2 regions of the Bacillus sp. C-3-6 genome follow, and region 2 is predicted to be linked to the other one. Evidence: riboswitches for the same ligand, from Rfam matches in the RefSeq annotation. Region 2 holds a riboswitch; the other holds the start of a gene.
The links. A riboswitch is a leader RNA that binds a small molecule or an ion and turns the genes downstream of it on or off. The one in region 2 is predicted to bind cyclic di-AMP.

Region 1: linked by a shared signal. The riboswitch ahead of ACW0JX_RS09230 (APC family permease) and the one ahead of ACW0JX_RS03985 (SipW-dependent-type signal peptide-containing protein) in region 2 are both predicted to bind cyclic di-AMP.

Annotation. Positions count from the first base shown of each region.
Region 1 is NZ_CM137247.1:1,772,590-1,784,837, reverse strand. Features, by position in the region: gene ACW0JX_RS09230 (APC family permease) at 381-2,207, opposite strand; cyclic di-AMP (ydaO/yuaA leader) riboswitch at 2,352-2,498, opposite strand; gene ACW0JX_RS09225 (hypothetical protein) at 2,638-2,766, shown strand; gene panE (2-dehydropantoate 2-reductase) at 2,831-3,775, opposite strand; gene ACW0JX_RS09215 (hypothetical protein) at 3,951-5,426, shown strand; gene trhO (oxygen-dependent tRNA uridine(34) hydroxylase TrhO) at 5,637-6,596, opposite strand; gene ACW0JX_RS09205 (Nramp family divalent metal transporter) at 7,075-8,370, shown strand; gene ACW0JX_RS09200 (GNAT family N-acetyltransferase) at 8,572-9,102, shown strand; gene ACW0JX_RS09195 (peptide ABC transporter substrate-binding protein) at 9,154-10,782, opposite strand; gene ACW0JX_RS09190 (TetR/AcrR family transcriptional regulator) at 11,163-11,738, shown strand; gene ACW0JX_RS09185 (MFS transporter) at 11,786-12,248, shown strand, end outside.
Region 2 is NZ_CM137247.1:778,700-790,947, forward strand. Features, by position in the region: gene thiG (thiazole synthase) at 1-193, shown strand, start outside; gene thiF (thiazole biosynthesis adenylyltransferase ThiF) at 186-1,205, shown strand; gene thiD (bifunctional hydroxymethylpyrimidine kinase/phosphomethylpyrimidine kinase) at 1,221-2,033, shown strand; cyclic di-AMP (ydaO/yuaA leader) riboswitch at 2,119-2,266, shown strand; gene ACW0JX_RS03970 (hypothetical protein) at 2,360-2,746, shown strand; gene ACW0JX_RS03975 (hypothetical protein) at 2,760-2,993, shown strand; gene ACW0JX_RS03980 (hypothetical protein) at 2,997-3,119, shown strand; cyclic di-AMP (ydaO/yuaA leader) riboswitch at 3,254-3,399, shown strand; gene ACW0JX_RS03985 (SipW-dependent-type signal peptide-containing protein) at 3,496-3,600, shown strand; gene kdpF (K(+)-transporting ATPase subunit F) at 3,600-3,677, shown strand; gene kdpA (potassium-transporting ATPase subunit KdpA) at 3,697-5,364, shown strand; gene kdpB (potassium-transporting ATPase subunit KdpB) at 5,378-7,468, shown strand; gene kdpC (K(+)-transporting ATPase subunit C) at 7,485-8,066, shown strand; gene kdpDN (KdpD-like non-kinase potassium sensor) at 8,123-9,277, shown strand; gene ACW0JX_RS04015 (MFS transporter) at 9,302-10,483, opposite strand; gene ACW0JX_RS04020 (MarR family transcriptional regulator) at 10,625-11,086, shown strand; gene ACW0JX_RS04025 (patatin-like phospholipase family protein) at 11,215-12,069, shown strand; gene ACW0JX_RS04030 (hypothetical protein) at 12,196-12,248, shown strand, end outside.

The sequences.
Region 1 (12,248 bases), 990 kb from region 2:
CATCGAAATTCCCACATTCACATAGTGAATATATTACGTAAAAATATTATTCATTTTAAACTAAAAAACATGCGTAAATATGAAATTTCGTTTTGTTTTCATATATGTTTTGTACTGTAAGGTCATTTAAACACAGCTGTTTATATAACGTAAAGAAGTATTTTCATTCCCTTTATTTCCAAGCTTTCATGTCCTTATTTCAAAATATAATCCGATTCACTTTATCGATTGAAATATCTATATATCACAACAGAAAACACTACTTATAAATAACTAATAAAATTATATCCATATAACTTTTAAACCCATATGCAATTATGCATAGCATATACACAAAAAGGATAGCTTCATTTTCACGAAGCTATCCTTCAAAAATCTTCTTATTTTTTTAAATGATATGGAACTGTCGTAATAACAACATTTCTTTTATAAAGTAAATACGCACGTATGAGTAAACTGGATTGATTATGAAGAATGTTATGCCAACCTTTTTTCGGAATAAACTGTGGTATAACGACCGTAACGCGGTAATTCGATTCACTTGCCTTATATTGCACTGTATCAATGAACTTCGTTAACGGCTGAATAATACTTCTATAATGAGAATGTAATGTAACAAGCCTTACTTCAGGTTGCCACACCTTCCATTTCTCTTCAAATTTCTTTTCCTCTTCTCTGTCAAAAGCAACATATACAGCGATAACTTGATCTGCAGAAAGAGATTTCGCATAATTCAATGAATTTTCTACTACATGCGTCATACCTGCTACAGGAACGACAATTACATTCCCCTCAATTGGAATAAGAGGCTCGCAAGTTTTTAAACTTAATTGATCACCCACTGCATCATAATGCTTCTTAATTCGATGGAATAAGAAGATAATAACTGGTAAGAAAATAAGAATCGACCAAACTTGTGCAAATTTAGTTAAAAAGAACATGCTCATTACGATAAAACTAATAACTGCACCAATTAAATTAACCGTTAATTTTAAAGCCCATCCTTCAGGTTTTTCACGAAGCCACTTTAATACCATCCCTGTTTGAGAAAGTGTAAATGGAATAAATACACCTACTGCATATAACGGAATTAAATGTTCTGTTTGTCCTTGGAAAGCTACAATTAAAATAATCGAAGCAACTCCAAGTATTATAATACCGTTTGAGTAACCTAGACGGTCTCCTCTAATCGTAAACATTCTCGGTATGAATTTATCTTTTGCGAGGTTAACCGCTAATAAAGGAAATGCAGAATAGCCTGTATTAGCTGCGAGAATTAATATTAAAGCTGTTGTACCTTGTATGAAATAGTACATGAAATTACGTCCAAATGTTTGTTCAGCAATTTGAGAAACAACTGTTACTTCCTTACTCGGCGTCACTCCGTAATAATAAGCTAAAAATACAATTCCTGAAAATAACACAGCAAGTAATGCACCCATTGCAAGCAATGTTTTTGCAGCATTGTTTGGCGCAGGATCTTTAAAGTTCGGAATTGCATTTGAAATTGCTTCAACACCTGTTAAAGCAGAACTACCTGATGCAAATGCTCTTAACAGTAAAAACAAACTAATACCCGCAACCGGCGTTCCGATCGGCGTGTGTAAAGTTGGTGAAACGTGACCAGTCAAAATATTATATATGCCTACACCAATTAATATAAATAGGGCTAAAACAAATAAATAAACAGGATATGCTAAAACAGAAGCTGATTCCGTTACTCCTCTTAAATTTAAGATCGTAATAAATATAACAAATATAATCGCAATGATTACATTATGTGCATGTAAACTAGGAAAAGCAGATGTTAGCGCATCTGTACCTGCAGATACACTTACCGCAACAGTTAAAATATAGTCGACTAATAAAGATCCTCCAGCAATTAAGCCTGGATTCATCCCTAAATTTTCTTTTGATACAACATACGCTCCCCCGCCATGCGGATAAGCAAAAATAATTTGACGATAAGATAAAATAAGGGCTGTCAATAATACTAATACCCCAACAGCGATCGGAATGGAATACCAATAAGCGATCGCTCCCACACCTGCTAAAGCAATTAAAATTTGCTCTGGACCGTAAGCAACTGATGACAATGCATCAGAAGATAAAATAGCTAAAGCTTTCGTTTTATTAAGCTTTTGTTCTCCAAGCTCTGTTGATTTTAACGGTCTTCCAATTAAAAATCTTTTAATAGATGAAACCAATGCTGTCCACTCTCCAATAATTTTGTACGAACTTTTCTGCTTGTTACAGCCAGTAAACGATTTCTTCAGAAAACAAAAAATGTCTACAAGCCATAGCGAAATAGACTTGTAGACATTATTTTTTTTGTCGCACAAGCTCCACCTTCCTTCTCAATATAACGCTTACGAGGTTAGCTGTCGGATTCGGGCCTATGAGTAGCCCTACCTTTTTCAAGGATTCACCCCATCGGATTATGTACTAATCCGTAAAAACGGGTCCCCCGTACCATGCGGTTTCAGCGATTTAGAAAATTGAAACTGTGGATTATAATACTCCTTTATTTTCAAAAAGTAAACAAAAATTTTTAATAAGAAAAAAATTAAAATGATTGCGCATAATCCGCTGAGAAATATACATAATGAATATTAAAAATCCGCAAAGGAGACCCATATGTCTAAAGAAAAGAAGCCTATTTTTTCCGATTCATATTTAGATGCAGTAGCAAATGAAATTAATCAGTTATATGGTAAACGTGAACAGGAAATAAATTTGACAGATAGAACGAAAAGAAATAAATAATTTATCATACAAAAAAATAAAAAAGATAGCAATACACTTATATATTGCTATCTTTTTTATTTTTTCATACATCTAATTCTATTACAGATTTGTTAAAGGTCATCTCTTCATACACCTTTAAATTTTGATATATAGATTCTAATAATGGTGCCGCTATAGAAAATTTCTCTGCTACATCCAGTAAATATCCTTGCAAGTGCTTCCCTTCAATAAACGAACCCTTTTCCATATCACGTTGCATTGATGACTTCATATCATACGAAATTTTATCAATCGTTTTCATATGTTCCTGGGCAATATTAGCCTTTACTGGAGCTCCTAATACTCTCATGATTTGTACAGATTCCTCAAACACATTACGGATAAAATCACGGCCGCCTTCACTTTCACGGATTGGTCCAATTGGTGCACGCATTAACGTTGTCACACCTGACATTACAGTAATAAATAAATATTTATGCCACATATCTTGCGTAATATTTTCACTTAAAACAAAACTAGACTTCGTACCTGAAAATGCTTTAGAAATATGCTTTACTCTCTCTGAATTTTGAGACTTAATTTCTCCAAACACAAGTCTGTTGGCAGCGCTAGTTTGTACAATTTCTCCTTGATCGTTTAACGTCGTCTCGATAAAGCATAAACCGCCAATTACTTTTTCTTCGCCGAATTCTTTTTGTAGTAGTGATAAATGAGCGATACCATTTAACAATGGAATGATTACAGTATTATCGTCAACAAACGGCTTCAAATCTTGAATAGCCTCGTTTAAGTGATACGCTTTTGTTGAAAATAAAATAACATCAAATTGAGAAGTTCTCTCTTCTTTCGTTATTAATTTCGGTTGGAAGGAAAAATCCCCGTTAACACTTCGGATTACAAGTCCTCTTTCCTCTAATTGTTTTTTCCGTTTACTACGAACAAGAAACGTGACATCTTCTCCCTTCTCGACTAATCTGCCACCAAAAAATCCTCCGACTCCACCAGCGCCTAATACTAAAATCCTCATACAGCATGCCCCTTTTCAAAATACAATTTTATAACTTTTAGTATACATAACATTATACATGTCCTCTACTAAATAAGCTGAATTTTCACTCTCAATTGAGTATAAAAGAGTGGTTATTTTCAAATAAATTTGGGCATGTTGTTTCTATAGCATATATGGAAAGGACACAATGTAGATGGAGGCAATACAATCAATTGAGGAAAAAGGTGTAGCAACAGCTATATTCCAATTTATATTCCCGTTTTCGTTTAAAGCTGGATATGAACAAAATATGTTCCCTTTCTTACAAAAAAACGATTTTCTTCCTTTTCGGCTCGATCATCTCGATGATGAAAATACATATTATGGGGAGTTTAAAGTTTCACATCAAAATATGGAAGCATACTATCTTTCATTTACAAATAAAATTCTCTTTCCTCATTCAGAGCATCAAAAGGGCTTGCAACGTTATTCAAAGGACCTTAACTTAACTGGACATTTAACTACAAACCTTATTTCAATCCCATTCAAGATACACTCTATTGATGTAACACTTTGTCCTTATGAACTTGGCTTCTTAACAATTCGAAGAGAAGTAAACACTGCTCCAAACATGACTTTATCTGAAGCAATCGAATTCGCTGCTCGCTTCCGTGTACTTGAAACTAAAACTGATACAAATGAGTCTATTTGTATTGAATGTAACGGAAAAAAGTATTCCCAAGTTGAAAAATTCATTTTTGGTTATTTATTTCATGGCGTAACTGATTTCTTTGAAAAGAAGAGATTAAGAAGTTCATACTTTCAAACCTTCCCTTTCTTTGAAGACCAAAGAATGTACGTTCAAACTTTATTGTCACTAAAAGAAGGTATGGAACTTAATGAAGTGGATGTTTATCGTACTTCCAGTCTTTCCGGATTAACAAGTGATGGTAAACCATATGTAAGTGCAAATAACATTCCTTACATTCATGACTATTTAAAAAAACACGCTTACCAGAGATGGGCTCCAAATCGTTATTTCATTATGGAAGAACATATTTTTACATGTGTAACAAATGAAGGCGAACGCGAAATCTCTAAACTTGCTAGTCAAATGTACGGAGAATTTTATTACGCTTTATTATTAAACCTATTCCATAAAATTGTTTTATTAAAAATGGCAAACGCCTATGCTGAGCTAAACATTGAACAAGATACTAATGAAATAGAGAAATTAATTTATTCGATCAATTCGTTCACTGCTAATTATTTTTCTTTAGAATTAGTATCCCAATCACAAAGTGAAGATATTTTCTTCCGCTTAAGAAAACTTTTTAATATTGAGGTTCTATACTCAAACGCGAAACAAAATCTTGATAGTTTGTTTAAATATCAAGAAAATGTCGCCTCTAAAAAAGATAGCCTTTTATTATTAATTTTAACGCTCTACTCTGTAGTGGGCCAAATGTTAGGGTTTACTATGATTGACCTTTTAAGAAACACCGATTCAAACAAAATATCGTCCCCTCTTGAATTTTTCGCTCTATTAATTGCGATTAGCGGCATTGTCATTTCACTTATTTTAGGAGCCCAAAGTTTATATCAATGGGGTCTACAGCATAAACAAAGAAAAGCTTGGGTAAAACAAACGGTACTTTCTGCCGTTAAAGAGAAAGAGGATAAAAACTAAAGAAGGTGATTTTCAAATTCTTGGTGTGCTGCAGTAAGTGAAATTTTTATCAGCGATTTTCCGATTATATCAGCGCAACTCGAAATATATCAGCGATTTTTTAAATATATCGACTTACCGACAAAAAACGACAAATGACAGGACTGTATAATGAAAAAAGGGTGCTCCAAAATAAAACTTGGAGTACCCTTTTTATTATACGAATTCAGCTTACTTCCCTGCTTCGATTTTCTCTAATGCAGCAGCTACTTGCTCTTCCGTTAATTCATGTTGTATTACGTAGCGGTTACGTGGACTTACACGACATTCATGAGAACATGCACGTAAATATTTCGCTTCGTTTTCTTCAGAACATAAAATTTTCTTATTACATTCTGGATTTGAACAGTTTACATAGCGCTCACATGGTTCACCTGTAAAGTGATCTTTACCAACGATAACATGTTCTTTTTGGTTTACTGGAACAGCGATACGCTCATCAAACACGTAACATTGTCCATCCCAAAGCTCACCTTGTACTTCTGGATCTTTTCCGTACGTTACAATTCCGCCGTGAAGCTGACTTACATCTTCAAAACCTTCACGAACTAACCAACCAGAGAATTTCTCACAACGAATTCCACCTGTACAGTAAGTTAAAATCTTTTTACCTTCAAGTGTTTCTTTGTTTTCTCTAATCCAATCTGGTAATTCACGGAATGATTCGATATCAGGTTTAATCGCACCTTTGAAGTGTCCTAAATCAAACTCATAATCATTTCGTGCATCAATGATAACTGTATCTTCTTGTTTCATTGCCTCATAAAAATCTTTTGGCTCTAAATACTTCCCAGTTATTTCATGTGGGTTAATGTCATCTTCTAGACGAAGTGTAACTAATTCTGGACGAGGACGTACGTGCATTTTCTTGAATGCATGCCCTTCTTCTTCATCTATTTTAAATACGATACCATCAAAACGTGGATCATTATTCATTGCTTCCATGTATTTCTCTGTTTGCTCTACAGTTCCAGAACAAGTTCCGTTAATACCTTCTTTTGCTACAAGAATTCTTCCTTTTAATTCAAGTGCATTACAAAATTCTAAATGCTCTGCAGCAAATTCTTCTGGGTTTTCAATTGTTGTGTACATGTAATATAGTAATACTCTGTATGGTTTTGTAGTTGCCAATGTATTTCTACCACCTATCTAATTTTTAAAATCATGTATAAGTTAACGTTCATATCAAAACATATATAATAAGAAAATGAATCCCATTTTCTTTTCTTTATACTATTTTCTATCAGTTAACAAAAATAAAAAACAAGATTACACATCATAACACTATGGTTATGTTGTAATCCCAATATATTATATATCATACAATTGCAATTCCATCAATTAATATGCTGTATTATCAGCTTTATGTTCACATAAATTTCAAAAACAGCCCTTTAATTCACTATGTTTCCCCATGTCACCACACCATAAACTCCCAATTCATTTTACATTATCACACCATCCATTGCATAAAGGCATATAATTTGCATTAAGGAAACTTTCGTGTTCAAATGAAATTATCACATAACATATTTAAATGTATTGAAATAATGAGTAAGAATAAATACAATAATTTCATCAAGTTAACATTTTAAAGGGGAAAACTACTATGAATAAAGATATAACAAAAGATAAACATCTCCCTTCTGAAAGTACAACTGTACAATCAGCTCACTTAGCTTTAAGTGGAGAAACAAAAGGCTGGAAAAGACTGTTACCATTTTTAGGACCCGCTTTTATCGCGTCCGTTGCTTATATTGATCCTGGCAACTTTGCTACAAATATCGCAGCTGGTTCACAATATGGATATTTACTATTATGGGTTATACTCGCTTCTAACTTAATGGCTGTATTAATCCAAACTTTATCAGCTAAATTAGGAATTGCTACAGGAAACAATTTACCCGAAATAGCTCGTGAAAACTTTCCAAAGCCTGTGTCTATCGGCTTATGGATACAAGGTGAACTAGTTATTATGGCTACAGATTTAGCGGAATTTATTGGAGCTGCATTGGGGCTTTACTTACTATTTGGAATCCCCATGCTACCTGCCGCTTTAATTACAGCAGCCGGATCATTTATTATCCTTGAATTTCAACGTAGAGGATTTCGTCCACTAGAAGCTATTATTACAGGAATGATTTTCATTGTAGTAATTGCTTTTGGGATTCAAGTTTTTTATGCAAAACCAGAATTAAGTCCCCTTCTTTCAGGACTATTTATTCCAAAATTCCAAGGTGTAGACAGTATATTACTTGCAGCAGGGATTTTAGGTGCGACAGTTATGCCGCATGCAATATACTTGCATTCTGCATTAACACAACGCCGTGTGGTCGGAACAACTGACGAACAAAAGAAAAAGATTTTTCGTTTCGAATTTATCGATATTATTATTGCAATGGTTATTGCTGGAGCAATTAATGCAAGTATGTTAATTGTAGCAGCTGCACTATTTTTTAAAAATGGCTTGCACGTTGAAGATTTAGATGTTGCTTACACTCAATTTACCAATTTAGTAGGTCCTGTATCGGCTGCATTATTTGGGATTGGACTTTTATCAGCAGGACTATCTAGCTCTTCTGTCGGTACAATGTCGGGTGATATTATTATGCAAGGTTTCATTCGCATGCATATTCCGTTATATTTACGCCGATTTATTACAATGATTCCACCACTAGTAATTATCGCTTTAGGTGTAAATCCAACATACGCTCTAGTCATGAGCCAAGTCGTCTTATCATTCGGTATTGCATTTGCACTTGTACCACTTATTATGTTTACAAGTAATAAAAAGATTATGGGTGCACTCGTTAACCACCGTATAACAACATTTATCGCATGGATAATTGCTGCTCTCGTTATCGTTTTAAATATCTTCTTACTGTATCAAACATTTGTAGGGTAATGAAAAAAGGGTATTCCAATTTTTATTTGGAATACCCTTTTTCAATTCATTATTTGTATTAATCCTATAAACTCTTTTTAAGATAAATTATATAATCTATTTCCAGACAATAATTCCCTTACGCCTTGAATAATCTTTATTTTCAGATTAAATTATATAATAACAAATACATTCTATTTTCATGTGAAAAGGAGCGAAAATATGTTTCCTTTATTAAAAACTGAAAGACTCATTTTAAGAGAACTTACCGAAAAAGATGCACCACGTATACTACAATGCTTTTCTAATACTAATGTACTGCGCTATTATGGCCAAAAACCGTTACAAGATGTTGATCAAGTGAAACAAATCATTCATAACTTTAAGTTGAGCTACAATGCAAGAAGCGGTATAAAATGGGGAATCGAATTAAAAGACAAGAAAGAACTCATCGGTACCATTGGTTTTCACGATTGGTCTTCTGAGCATAAACGAGCCAATATAAGTTATGCCTTTTTGCCTGAACACTGGGGAAAAGGATATGCGACTGAAGCTGTTTCTGAGGTTATATCATACGGTTTCCATACGATTCATTTAAAGCGGATCGGGGCAATTGTATTTCTTGAAAATGAAGCTTCCAATAAAGTACTATTAAAATTAGGCTTTGAAAAAGAAGGTGTTCTAAAAAATTATATGTATCAAGATGATATCCCATATGATACGAATTTTTACGCTTTATTAAAATCAGTTTAATAGAATTTATGTGTAAAAAACCTTACTTTTAAAAAGTAAGGTTTTTTGTATTTATTCATTAGCAATATAAGCATTCTTATAAGTATAAATACCACCAAATTGATGTTTTTCAATCCCTTTTACATAATCCTTTTGTACATACGCTGAGCCAATATGATAAAGCGGTGCCACAGCTGCATCTTCTAATAATACCTGCTCAGCTTCTCGCAACGCTTCCCATCGTTTTTCCGTATCTAGTACAAAATCCGTTTTCGCTTTCTTTATTAATTCATCGTAACGAACATTAGAATAATTCATTTTATTATTCGGATTCCCTGTCGTAAATAACTCTAAATAACTAATTGGGTCTTTATAGTCAGGTCCCCAATTTGCCATAGTTATATCGTAATCACCTATTTGTTCTAACTGTAATTTTTGCTTAAATGGCTGTTGTTTAATTTGTATCGTTAACCCTTGCAAATTCTTCTCTAAATCACCTTTTATATATTCTGCCATACGTATTGCGTTATCTTGTTCGAACGTTAAGAACTCTAGGTTTACTTGTTCTACCCCAAGCTCTTTTTTCGCTTCTTCCCAAATTTTTTTCGCATTTTGCAAATCATATGAGGAAATATCTCCATTTTCTTTTCTAAAATCTTTACCAGTCACTTCATTTACATGACCAACTGGTACAAGTCCACTTGCAGGTTTTGCTCCGTTATTAATAAAGTGAGCAACGAAATCATCTTTATTTAACGCTAATGAAATAGATTGACGCACCTTTTTATTTGCTAACGCGTTATTTTTTTCATTAAAACGAAGCATAGCAATTCCAGGATCACTCGACATATGTAATTCCTTATTCCCTTTATACTTGTCTACAACTTGCGAATTAATAGGTACTCGATCCAAATCTCCGGCTTCATATAAATTTACAGCTGTCATTGTATCCTTTAGGATATGAAAGTTTATTTCATCTAATTTCACTTTCTTTCGATCCCAATATGTAGTATTTTTCTTTAATTGAAACTCTTGTTCATGCTTCCATTTTTCTAATACAAATGGACCGTTATATATGAGATTACTAGGTTCCAATGCATAATTGTTTCCTTGTTCTTTCAAAAATGATTCATGCTGTGGTAAGTATATAGGTAGTGCTAACAACTGTAAAAAATACGGAACTGGCTGTTCGAGTTCAACTTCTAACGTATAATTATTTATCGCTTTAACCCCAAGTGCATCAAGAGGCATTGTTCCCTTATTGATCTCTTTCGCATTTTTTACATAAAAGAGCATGGACGCATATTGAGAGGCTGTTTCAGGGTTAATTGCACGTTTCCAAGCAAATATAAAATCATTTGCTGTTACATTATCCCCATTTGACCATTTTGCATCTTTACGCAAGTCAAATGTATATTTCTTACCATCTTCACTTCTTTTAAACGATTTTGCTATGGCTGGAGTAGGCTGATCTTGATCGTTTAATACATATAACCCTTCAAATATATTCTGCATAATGTGTGCTGATGTACCATCTGTTGTTTTCACAGTGTCCAGAGAAGGAATTTCTTCTGATACTGTTACATTTAACACTTGTTTTTTAACCTCTGTGTCACTTTTATCCGCTTTATTATTACAAGCTGTTAATAATAAAGATGTAACAAGTGCCATTACCATTAAATGACTCTTTTTTCGCTTCATGAGTTGTTCTCCTTAAATATAAAATATTATAAAGCGTAATATATTATAGCAGAAATACTAACAGAAAGACGCGACATTCTTTTGAATATTTATTCGTTCAAGAAAAAAGCTATCCTTTTAAAAGGATATGGATTACCTTGGAATCTTTTCGATTTTTAACGAAAAAAACATATAAACTAATAGGAGCTTAACTTTTCCTCAATAAAATCGAATTTAATTGTCGCTTCAATACATACTTTCTATTTTATAGCATCTAAATACCACAATACCAAATTAACATTTACGGATATTTTACGAAACTTTCGGAAATTAAGACGAATATTCTGGACTTATCGTTCCGGAATATTTATACTAAGTTACATGAATGGAGGTGTTATAAATTGGGTAGAAGTATTAGTTTTAACAAAGAACACGCTTTAAATAAAGCTATGCATTTATTCTGGGAAAAAGGTTATGATGCTACATATATATCAGATCTTATTGAAACGATGGGTATAAGTCGATCTACTCTCTACGATAGCTTTGGAGATAAGGATGCACTATTTAAACTAGTTTTGGAACATTATAAAAATTATGGCTCTCAAAAGAGAAATTTACTTTTTAGTGGTATAAACACAAAAGCATCACTTAAATCCTTTTTTTATCAACATATTGAAAAATGTTATTCAGGTGAAATTCCAAAAGGTTGTATGATAACTAATTCTTCACTGCTTATTGGACAAATTGACCCTGCCATAGAAGAAATACTCATAAATGATTTTAATGAACTTGAAAAAGTATTTAAGCAAGTTATCGAAGAAGGAAAAAAGAAAGGAGAAATTTCACAAGAGGTTGATACTGAATTAGTTGCATATTCTTTATTAAGTTTAAATCATAGTTTGAATGTAATGTCTAAATATAAAAAAGAGAAAAATTCAGCCTATCATCTAGTAGATAAGACTATTGCAGACCTATAGTCTTTCTTTTTTAATGATTCCGGAATGAACGTTCCAAAAAGAAAGGAATGATAAAATTGACTAAAAAGACAAATTTTCTAATATTTATTTTAGCAATTAGTTGTGGTTCACTTGCTGCAAATATTTATTATGCACAACCAATTGTACAATTCATTGCAAAAGATCTGAACATTTCTTCTGATTTATCTGGATTGCTCACTACTTTGACACAAATTGGGTATGGATTGGGGTTATTTTTTATCGTACCGATGGCTGATTTATTGAAAAGTAAGAAAATAATAGGAATTCTTATCGGGTTAACTATTTTTTCATTAATTGGTACGCTAATTTCGACAAACGGAATTATTTTTTTACTATTAACAACTATAATTGGCATTGGGGCCTGTGCAGCTCAAATGTTAGTTCCACTAACAATGAGAATCGTGCCAATTGAAGAGGCAGGTAAATATGTGGGTAAAGTGATGAGTGGTTTATTGATTGGGATTATGATTGCTCGCCCATTATCTATCG
Region 2 (12,248 bases):
TGCAATGGAATTAGGAGCAGATGGCGTGTTATTAAATACAGCTGTATCAGGAGCAAAAGATCCTATTAAAATGGCACAGGCAATGAAACTAAGTATTGAAGCAGGACGTTTAGGATTTGAAGCAGGTCGTATTGCACGTAAGCGCTGTGCAACTGCAAGTAGTCCTTTAGAAGGAATGAGCGTAGTTGAATAATCGATATTCTCGCCAAGAACTATTTTCTCCAATTGGAGCAGAAGGGCAGCAAAAGATAAGAGAAAAGCATGTACTTATTATCGGTGCAGGTGCATTAGGTAGTGCAAATGCAGAGATGTTTGTAAGAGCGGGTGTTGGCAAGATAACAATTGTTGACCGTGATTATGTAGATTGGAGTAATCTGCAAAGACAACAATTGTATGCAGAGAGCGACGTAAAGAATAATCTCCCAAAAGCTATAGCGGCTAAAAAACGTTTAGAAGAGATTAATAGCGATGTAACAATAAAAGCTCTCGTTCAAGATGTAACAGCTGAAGAGCTAGAAGAACTTGTTACAAACGTTGATGTAATTATTGATGCGACTGATAATTTCGAAATACGCTTTATTGTGAATGATATAGCACAAAAATATTCTATTCCATGGATTTACGGTGCATGTGTAGGTAGTTACGGTCTTTCTTACACAATCATTCCTAGTAAAACACCATGTTTATCATGTTTATTGCAGTCGATTCCGCTTGGCGGGGCAACATGTGATACAGCGGGTATTATATCACCTGCTGTATCTCTTGTCGTTTCTCATCAAGTAACAGAAGCTCTTAAACTGTTAGTAGAAGATTACGAATCACTTCGAGATGGGCTTGTATCGTTTGATATGTGGAAGAATGAGTATTCATGTATGAATGTGCAAAAGCTTCGCCAGCATAATTGTTCTTCATGCGGAGAGAATGCATTATATCCGTATTTAAATAAAGAGAACACATCAAAAACAGCAGTTTTATGCGGGCGAAATACAGTTCAAATTAGACCACCTCATAAAGAGGAAATGAATTTTGAACAATATAAAGAGTTGCTGGAAGGTCGCGTGAATGATTTAAATGTAAATCCATATTTACTATCATTTTCTGTTGAAGACAAGAGGTTAGTCGCCTTTAAAGATGGCCGTGTGCTCGTACATGGAACGAAAGATATAAGCGAAGCAAAAACGATTTATCATCGCTATTTTGGATAGAAAAGGATGAGTGGGATGAAAGTGAATAAAGCTTTAACAATTGCAGGGTCTGATAGCGGCGGCGGTGCTGGAATTCAGGCAGATTTAAAAACATTCCAAGAGCTTGGTGTATACGGAATGACGGCTATTACGGCAATTACTGCTCAAAACACGCTTGGCGTTCAAGGGGTATATCCTGTTCCGTTAGAAGGTATTACAGAACAGCTGAATTCAATTGGTACGGATTTAACACCAGATGCAGTGAAACTAGGAATGTTATTTAGTAGTGAAATAATTCAAATTGTTGCAGAACAAATTAAAAAATTTGGCTGGAATAATATTGTGCTAGATCCCGTTATGATCGCAAAAGGCGGTGCATCATTATTACAGCAAGAAGCAGTTCATGCATTAAAAGAATATTTATTACCAGTAGCAACCGTTATAACACCGAATGTTCCAGAAGCAGAAGTGTTAACTGGGATGGAGATTCATAATGTTGAAGATAGTAAGGAAGCTGCAAAAGTATTGCACGAATTAGGTGCTAAATATGTGCTTATGAAGGGCGGACATGCAGAATATCAAGGTAATGAAGTAATTGATTTCCTCTTTGATGGAGAAGAATTTATTGAGTTTAGAAGCGAGCGAATTCCTTCAAAGCAAACGCACGGAAGTGGGTGCACATTTGCTTCAGCGGTTACAGCAGGACTTGCGAAAGGATACTCAATTGAAGATGCTGTTCAAGAAGCAAAACGATTTATTAGTATAGCAATTGAAGAGCCATTGAATATTGGTAGTGGTCATGGACCGACGAATCATTTTGCGTATAAAGTGAATAGAACGCGTGTATAGATAAGTGAAAAGCCAGTTTTATAACTGGCTTTTTTTCTGTTTACTTTTTCAAAATACAGGAGTAATATATCAGCCAGAATATATTTTTTTGTAAACGCTGAGTCCAATTATATGGAGCGGAGGAACCAATTTGTGCAGTGTCACTAGGGGTGAATCTTTCAAATTTGAAAGTAGGGCTACTCTCAAAGCCCGAATCCGACAGCTAACTTCGTAAGCGTCTTGAGAGAGGACGGTGCCATGATGGATACATCACTTCATCGATCTGATTAGTATAGGGGAATATCAATCTATGTTTGATTTCTTTTATACTAAGGAGGATGAGGTACATGGAACTAACACTTATTTGTGTTGGAGAAGAAAGTAAGGTAAATAGTTTAAGAGATCTAGTTGCATTTCAACATGAGTTAGTTATTTTTACAGCAAATGAAGAGGTAGCGGCTGAAGTTAGGAATTGTGGGTTTGATTGGACTTATAGTTGTAGTAAGGAGCAGGATTTTACTAGTATTTGTGAGTGTATTAAGAAGGTCATTTTACTAGGGGATGAGCTTCCAATCGTTAGTTTCTTCACAGAACACATTCGTTTTTCTTTTCAAGCACCTATTACTGTTGTTACAAGGAATAAACGATATCCAGCGAGGCTCTATGAAACAATTGGAGCTAAGTTTGTCGTGTTTACAAATTGTGATAATATTTCTTTTTTATTTTTTGAATAGGGCGGGGGAAGAAATGATGAAGGTACTATTACTTGGAGATATAGCAAATCGTTGGGCAGTATCGGTAGAGCGAGTTCAAGAATTGGTCCAGATTGATCCCCTTTTTCCAGGGCCATATATTATATTACCATCAAAAGATGCTTTGTATTTAGAGATGGATATTACTGAGTATGAGCAGCTACATGCAGAATTGACACAAGTTTATATTCGTGGGAGAAATTTACGTGCATTTTTACGAGGAGAATAAAGGTTGAATAAAAAAGAGCGAATGCTGAGTGCAACAAGCTATGCACTTCATGTCATTCGCTCTTTTTATTTCATATTTAAAAGGTCATTTTTAAGAAAAGAAAAGAGAAATAAAGAAAATAGATGAAATAATAGTAATAATCTTCAATGTAAGCGTTTAAATGAATGTAAATATTATTATTTTCAGCAATTTCGCCCTTTACAAGTGAAATATAGAGGAGTATATTTACTCTCATAAATCATTCATAAAATTTCCAAAAAAACCTAAAATCGCTGAGTTCCAGAAATGGAGCGGGGGAACCAATTTTGTGCATCGTCACTTGGGGTGAATCTTTCAGTTTTGAAAGTAGGGCTACTCTTTAGGCCCGAATCCGACAGCTAACCTCGTAAGCGTTTAGAGAGGAGGTTTACTTTTTGTTGTTCATTTTTTGAACACTGAGTAGAGCTCAGTGTTCTTTTTTAATATTTAAATGGTAAATTTTAACAAAAAGAGAGGGATCGTTATGTTAGATGTTGTAATGGTCGGGATTTTTATTTTATTAGTTGCATCGATGGCAAGTCTTGCAAGTTGGTCAGATAAAGTTGTGAAAGAAGGAAAGCAATCATGATGATTGTCTTATCGGTTATTGTCGCAGCAATTACAGTGTATTTAGTGTATGCATTATTAAATCCAGAGAAGTTTTAATTAGGGGGAATTATTCATTATGATTTGGGTTGCAGTCATTATTACAATGCTCTTGTTTATTTTAGTAGCAAAGCCAACGGGGATTTATTTAGAAAAAGCTTTTCAAGGTAGCAAAACGTTAGATAAAGTATTCGGGCCTTTTGAAAAACTTATTTTTAAAATTACGGGTGTAAAAGCATACAATCAAACGTGGAAACAGTACGCATTATCATTAGTTTTATTAAATGGATTTATGATCGTTGTCGTATACTTCATTTTCAGATTACAAGGTGTGCTGCCACTAAATCCAGCGCATATTGAAGGGATGGAGCCTACGCTCGCTTTTAATACAGCAATTAGTTTTATGGCTGATACAAACTTACAGCATTATAGCGGTGAAAATGGTTTATCTTATTTATCACAATTAATCGGAATTACATTTTTAATGTTTGCGGCACCAGCAACGACATTAGCGCTCGTTATGGCTTTTATAAGAGGACTTGCTGGAAAAGAACTTGGTAACTTTTTCGTTGATTTTACGAGAGCGTTAACGAGAGTGTTTCTTCCTATCGCATTTATTGCGGCACTAGTTTTTGTCGCACTTGGCGTACCACAAACGTTAGATGGGGCGGTTACAGCACAAACGATTGAAGGTGCAAAGCAAAGTATTTTACGCGGACCTGTTGCATCATTCGTTTCCATTAAGGAACTTGGAAATAACGGCGGTGGATTTTTCGGAGCAAACTCTACGCATCCTTTCGAAAATCCAGGACAAATGAGTAATATTTTGCAAATGATGCTTATGATGTTATTACCAACAGCACTTCCATTTACGTACGGACGAATGGTCGGAAATAAAAAACAAGGCCGCATCCTTTTCGTGTCACTATTTATGGTATTTTTACTAGGGTTTATAACGATTACGACATCTGAACTAAACGGGAACCCGGCATTAAATGGAATGGGTATCGAACATGTACAAGGAAGTACAGAAGGGAAAGAAGTACGATTTGGAACAGTATTTTCTTCACTATACGCAACAGTAACGACAGCTGCTGAAACAGGCGCTGTTAATACGATGCATGATACGTTAACACCAATTGGTGGTCTAGTTCCCCTCGTAAATATGATGTTAAATACAGTGTATGGCGGAGTTGGAGCAGGCTTTGTAAACATTATTATGTATGCAATTATCGCGGTGTTTATATCTGGGTTAATGGTTGGACGGACACCAGAGTTTTTAGGTAAAAAGATTGAAGGTAAGGAAATGAAATTAATCGCAGTCACGATTTTATTTCATCCATTGCTCATTTTAGGATTTTCGGCATTAGCTCTTTCAACAAATTTAGGAACGGATGCTATTTCTCATTCCGGTTTCCACGGTTTAACACAAGTTGTATATGAATATACATCGTCAGCTGCGAATAACGGATCTGGATTTGAAGGATTAGGAGATAATACACCGTTTTGGAATATTACGACTGGTTTAGTTATGTTTTTAGGACGCTACTTCAGTTTAATTACGATGCTAGCTGTGGCAGCTTCGTTGAAAGAAAAAACGGTAGTGCCAGAAACAGTTGGAACGTTCCGTACAGATAATAGTTTATTTGGTGGCATCTTCATCGGAACGATTGTAATTGTCGGTGCATTAACATTTTTCCCGATGTTAGTACTCGGACCAATTGCAGAATTTCTTACATTGAAGTAATGGAGGGTAAATGATGAGACCGGTAGTAGTAAAAGAAAAACAATTAAATAAGTCACAAATACATGCTGTAGAAGATGAAGTTAGACAAGCGAAAACGATGGATCGTGATATCGTAACACATGCGATGAAACAATCCGTTGCGAAATTGAATCCGAAAGTCATGATAAAGAATCCGATTATGTTCGTTGTGGAAATTGGATTTATCATTACGTTCATTTTATCTTTTCTTCCAAGCAGTTCTAGTAGTATACCAGGATGGTTTAATATAACAGTTTCTCTCATTCTATTATTTACAGTTTTATTTGCGAATTTTGCAGAAGCATTAGCAGAAGGCCGTGGTAAAGCACAAGCCGATTCTTTAAAGCAGTCGAAGAAAGATGTGTTTGCAAATGTTGTAAAAGAAAATGGAGACATTGTCCAAGTTTCAGCAACTGATCTTAGAAAAGGTGACGTTGTTATCGTAAAACAAGGAGAAATGATTCCGAATGATGGCGAAGTAATCAAAGGATTAGCATCTGTAGATGAATCTGCAATTACAGGGGAATCAGCTCCTGTTATAAAAGAAGCAGGCGGTGATTTTTGTTCCGTAACAGGTGGAACGATGGTCGTAAGTGATGAAATTACAATTGTCATTACGAGTAATCCTGGTGAATCATTTATCGACAAAATGATTTCTTTAGTAGAAGGAGCTGCTCGTCAAAAAACGCCGAATGAGATTGCTTTAAATACAGTATTAACGAGCTTAACTCTTATTTTCTTGATCGTCGTTGTGACGTTGCCGATTTTTACAAATTATTTAGGTTTTCAAATTGATACAGCTGTACTCGTAGCATTGTTAGTATGTTTAATTCCAACGACAATTGGTGGTTTGCTATCAGCGATTGGTATTGCTGGGATGGACCGGGTGACAAAATTTAACGTGTTAGCGATGTCAGGGAAAGCAGTAGAAGCTGCGGGCGATATTAATACAATTATTTTAGATAAAACAGGTACAATTACTTTTGGAAACCGGATGGCTCATACATTATTGCCTGTAGGAAATGAAACGATTGAGCAAGTTGGAAAGTGGGCTGCTATTAGTTCTGTTTTAGATGAAACGCCAGAAGGTCGATCTGTTATCGAGTATGTGCAGGGAAAATCTATATCATATAATAGAGAACTTGCAGAACAAGGGGAGTTTGTTCCGTTTAAAGCAGAAACGAGAATGAGCGGTGTTGATTTACAAGACGGAACGAAAGTGAGAAAAGGTGCTGTCGGTGCTGTTATTGAATGGGTTGGGTCACAAGGTGGAACAATTCCGAAAGATGTAAATCAAAAAGCAGACTTAATTTCAAAAGAGGGCGGAACACCACTTGTAGTTGCAGTAGATAATCGTATTTACGGTTTAATTTATTTAAAGGATACAGTAAAACCGGGTATGCGTGAGCGTTTTGAACAGTTGCGTCAAATGGGGATTAAAACGGTTATGTGTACAGGTGATAATCCGTTAACAGCAGCAACGATTGCAAAAGAAGCAGGAGTAGATGAATTCGTTGCCGAGTGTAGACCAGAAGATAAAATTGCGGTTATTAAAGCAGAGCAAGATAAAGGGAAACTTGTAGCGATGACAGGTGATGGTACAAATGATGCTCCGGCATTAGCACAGGCTGACGTTGGATTAGCGATGAATAGTGGTACGACAGCTGCGAAAGAAGCAGCAAATATGATTGATTTAGACTCGAATCCAACGAAAATTATTGAGGTTGTAGGAATTGGTAAGCAATTGTTAATGACACGTGGTGCATTGACGACATTTAGTATTGCGAATGATATAGCGAAATATTTTGCAATTATTCCAGCAATGTTTACACTTGCGATTCCGCAAATGGAAGCACTAAACATAATGAAGTTAACATCACCACTGTCAGCGATTTTATCAGCATTAATATTTAACGCTGTTATTATTCCATTACTCATTCCGTTAGCGATGAAAGGTATTGCATATAAACCGATGAGTTCTAATGCATTGCTTAGCCGAAACTTACTTATTTATGGGCTTGGCGGAGTTATCGTTCCGTTCATTGGAATTAAAGTAATTGATATAATTGTCGGCTTGTTCATATAAGGAAGAGGGGAAAAAGATGGAAAAGAAACAAAGTATACTATCACCAATTATCCGTATTACTTTTACATTTCTAGTGTTGTGTGGACTTGTATATCCACTTATTGTTACTGGTATTGCACAAGCCGTGATGAAGGATAATGCGGATGGAAGTCTAATATATAATGATAAAAATGAAGTGATTGGTTCTAAATTAATCGGGCAAAACTTCACGGATCCACGTTATTTTCAAGGGCGTGTTTCTAGTATTGAATATAAGGCTGAAGCATCTGGTTCAAATAACTATGCACCATCTAATCCAGATTTAGAGAAACGAGTAGAGAAAAGTATTGAAGAGTGGAAGAAACAAAATCCGAGCGTTCCAGTAACAGAAGTACCTATAGATTTAGTGACAAATTCAGGTTCAGGGCTTGATCCTGATATTAGTCCAAAGGCGGCCTCGGTGCAGGTGGATCGCATTTCAAAATTAACGAATATTTCGAAAGAAAAACTTAATCAATTGATTAAAGATCAAACAGAAGGTGCTGCACTTGGTTTATTTGGAGAAGATCGAGTGAATGTCTTAAAGCTAAATTTAGCATTACAAAAATTAATGAAATAGTAACAGTGCTACCTCAATCTAACGGATTGAGGTAGCGTTGTTTCGAATGAAAGGTAGTGTTTATTTTGTATGCAGATGATTATGAATCGAAGTTTCAAAGGCGAACGCCAGAGGAATATTTAGAATATATTCGTCAGCAAAATCGCGGAAAGTTAAAGTTATATGTAGGAGCAGCTCCAGGCGTAGGAAAAAGTTATAAAATGCTCTTTGATGCAAGGGAAATGAAAAAAGATGGAATTGATATTGTAATTGGTTTAATTGAAACGCATGGAAGAAAAGAGACGGAAGAAGCAATTGCTGATTTAGAAAAAGTTCCTTTGAAAGAAATACAGTATAAAGGAAAGGTATTTTATGAGCTTGATGTGGAAGGAATAAAAAAACGCGCGCCGCAAGTAGTCGTAGTGGATGAACTTGCGCATAGTAATGTTCCTGGTTCTAAGCATAAAAAACGTTATATGGATGTGCAGGAATTGTTAGAGGCTGGTATATCGGTATTATCAGCTTTTAATATTCAACATTTAGAAAGTGTTCATGATATTGTAGCTCAAATTACGAATGTAAAAGTAAGAGAACGAGTTCCAGATTTTATTTTACAAAAAGCAAATGAAATTCAGCTCGTTGATGCAACACCGGAAGTACTTCGGAAGAGGTTAATAGACGGAAAGATATATAAAGAAGAAAAAATTCAGCAAAGCTTACAAAATTTCTTTACGCTTAATAATTTAGGAGCACTTAGGGAATTATCACTTCGCGAGGTTGCCGATGATATGGACGAGAAAATTAGCCAAACAGTAATAGAACCAATTGGCGTAAAAGAAAAAATTCTTGTTTGTGTACAATACAGTTCAACAGCGGAGAAATTAATAAGACGGGGATGGCGCATGGCTGATCGGTTAAATGCTGAATTGTATGTATTAAATGTTGAAAGAGAAAATATAGACTCTCTTTCAGCTGGTAAAAAACAAACAATTGAAGAGTGGAAGACGCTCACGAATCAATTTGATGCAAGTTTTGTATTAGAAGAAGCAAAGGGAAGAAAGCCAGCAGATGTTATTATTGAAGTGGCAAAAAGATTACAGGTGACGCAAATTTTACTTGGACAATCGGCTAGAACAAGGTGGGAAGAAATACGAAAAGGCTCTATTGTAAATGAAATTATGAGACAAACAAAGTATATTGATATTCATATTGTTGCGGATCAAAGAGGATAAATAGAGCCGACCTTTTTGGGGGCTCTATTTTGCTTTTTGTACAGAATGAAAACTTAGCATTTTCATTGCATATAAGATTACAAGTAAAAACATAATTGCGCCTAGGAAGAAAATCCAAAAGTAATTTTGGTTAAATAAAAGAAATCCACCTATAAGTGGCCCTGTGCCCATACCAAGATAGCGGATGAAGTTGTACATACCGATAGCTGTTGCACGTTCTTGCACGAATTCTTCTGTTAATAAAGTAGTGTGAGTTGGCATAGAAAGTCCCATACTAAAACCGTACAAAGATGTAACGATAATGATGAATGGGATATTGATGTTATATATGAAAGAGAATAAAAAGACACATATAATATTGAAGTAACTCGTAATAAATAAAGTTTGCTTTGTTGTGAGGCGTTTTTGCAAAAACTTGTAGCAAAAACTTCCTAGCATGATAGAAAGAGACATTGGTACAAACATAAGACCAATTTCACTTGCAGCTAGATAAAATGAATTTGCTAAAATGCTCGGTAAAAAAACGAGAAAGCAAAAGTAAATACAAAATTGAATGAAGCCAATAAGAGTAATAGAAAATCCAGTTTTATTTTTTAAGATAAGAGAGTAGTTCTTTTGTGCTTTAGACTGCTTAATTACATTTGGCTTTGTTTCTGGAAGTAGTGAAATGTTTATAATTAATAAGATAATGCCAAGTGTAGATAAAAAGAGAAATACAGATAAGTGACCATTTATACTGCCAAGAAATCCACCTATGAGAGGAGCCATTGCAGGTGCGAGGGCAAGTAACATTTGGTATAGGCTCATCGCTTCTCCGCGTTCTTTTCCTTCAAATAAATCGCCGATAATCGTTGCTGAAACTACAGGTATAGCCGCTATTCCTATAGCTTGAACAGCTCTAAAAAAGAGAAATAAATAAATGTTTGCCGAAAAAGCACATCCGATTGAACCAATTGTACTAATGACTAAACTAGGGATAAGGACAGATTTTCTCCCTTTTGTATCAATTAAAGGTCCATATACGAGCTGCATAATTGCAAGAATGAATGTGAAAAGTGAAACTGTTACATTTACAAGATAAAGAGAAGTGTGAAAAGAATTTTGAATCATCGGTAAGATAGGTGTGTAAATATTTTGAGCGAAGGAACCGAGTAAGGCACTAATACAGACAACATATAAAATGAAAGTTAGTTTAGATTTTTTCATCTTGTTAACCTCCTTGTATTTTTGGTTTCCTTGGAAACTAAATTTATTTTAACATGATTTTCTCACTTGTAAAGATGAAAAAATAATTTTAAAATGGTATATAGTTAAATTGTTTCTTTGGAAACTTAGGAGGCGAACGGATTGAAGCATACAACGAAGCAAATGGAAATACTGTCGGACATTCGTACACTTTTGCATAAAAAAGAAGAACATTTAAAACGACAAAACGAGAAGTTTCTTCGTGAGACAGGTGTAAGTAGTATGTCTTTATCTGAGTTACATGTAATCGAATGTATCGGAAAAAATGGTTTGATGAATGTAACGGCAATTACGACAGAAATGGGCATGACGAAGGGAGCAATCTCTAAAATTTGTACGAAGTTGTTTCAAAAGCAATTCGTTGAGAAGATGCAAATGTTAGATAATCAAAAAGAAATCTTCTTCAGCTTAACGGAAAGCGGAAATGAAATATATAAAGCTCATGAAAAATTGCATAAGCAAGCTGAAGAAAAGTGGTTGTTACTTTTAGATGGATATACGAAAGAAGAGCAAGACTTTATTCAAAGGTTTATAAAGGATGTCTCCGATCATTTGGAAATATAATTGGAAGAAAAAACTCCTTTTTCTCAAGTCTTTTAAATATAATTTCTGAAAGAACTCATATATAATAGAAAAAGATACTTAACATGGTGAATAATTAAAGAGTCAATATATATAGAGGAGAGAGTAACATGCTTGAAAATACGGGGTTAGTATTAGAAGGCGGCGGTATGCGTGGTGTATATACGGGTGGGATATTAGAATACTTTATGGAACAAGATTTATATTTTCCATATGTAATCGGTGTATCAGCTGGTGCTTGTCATGCAGCGTCGTATCTTTCCAGACAAAGAAATAGAAATAAAACGGTCAATATTGATTATGCATCACATCCGAAATATTTGTCGTATAAAAACTTATGGAGAAAACGTCAGCTATTTGATATGGATTTCATTTTTCATGAAATTCCAGAAAAGCATGTTCCGTTTGATTTTGAAACATACTTTAATAGCCCAGAACGTTTCCTTGTAGGAACGACGGATTGTGAAACTGGACAATCTGTTTATTTTGAGAAAGAAGGAACGAATGATGATGCACTAAATTTATTACAAGCGTCTAGTTCATTGCCTTTCATTGCACCAGTAGTAAATTATCGTGGTAAGCAGTTATTAGATGGCGGGATTTCTGATCCAATTCCAGTTCGTAAAGCACAGGAAGATGGATTTAAAAAATCAGTCGTTATTTTAACGAGAAATCATGGTTACGCGAAGAAAAAATCAAAATTCGGATGGATTGCAGGAAAAGCTTATAAAAAATATCCGAATCTTGTTAACACGATGTTGAATCGTTATGAAGTGTATAATGAAACACTTCACTATATTGAAAAAGAAGAGCAAGCTGGTAATTTATTTGTTATTCGCCCAGAAGTGCCGCTTCAAGTAGATCGTATGGAAAAAGATACAGCAAAACTACAAAATTTATACGAGCAAGGCTATGAAGATGCAAAGAGACAGTTTGCAGATTTGCAGGCGTTTTTGCAAAAATAAATATTAGGCTGTGGAGATGGAGTTCTCTGCAGTCTTTTTATTATTGGTTTCAATACCGAATGTTGGTTATACACGTTTTTAGATTATGGTATAATATGGATAAAAGTATGTGGAGAGGTGATACATATGGAAAATGTATATAAAGGGCTTAGACATACTGGATTTATCATGATGCTTAT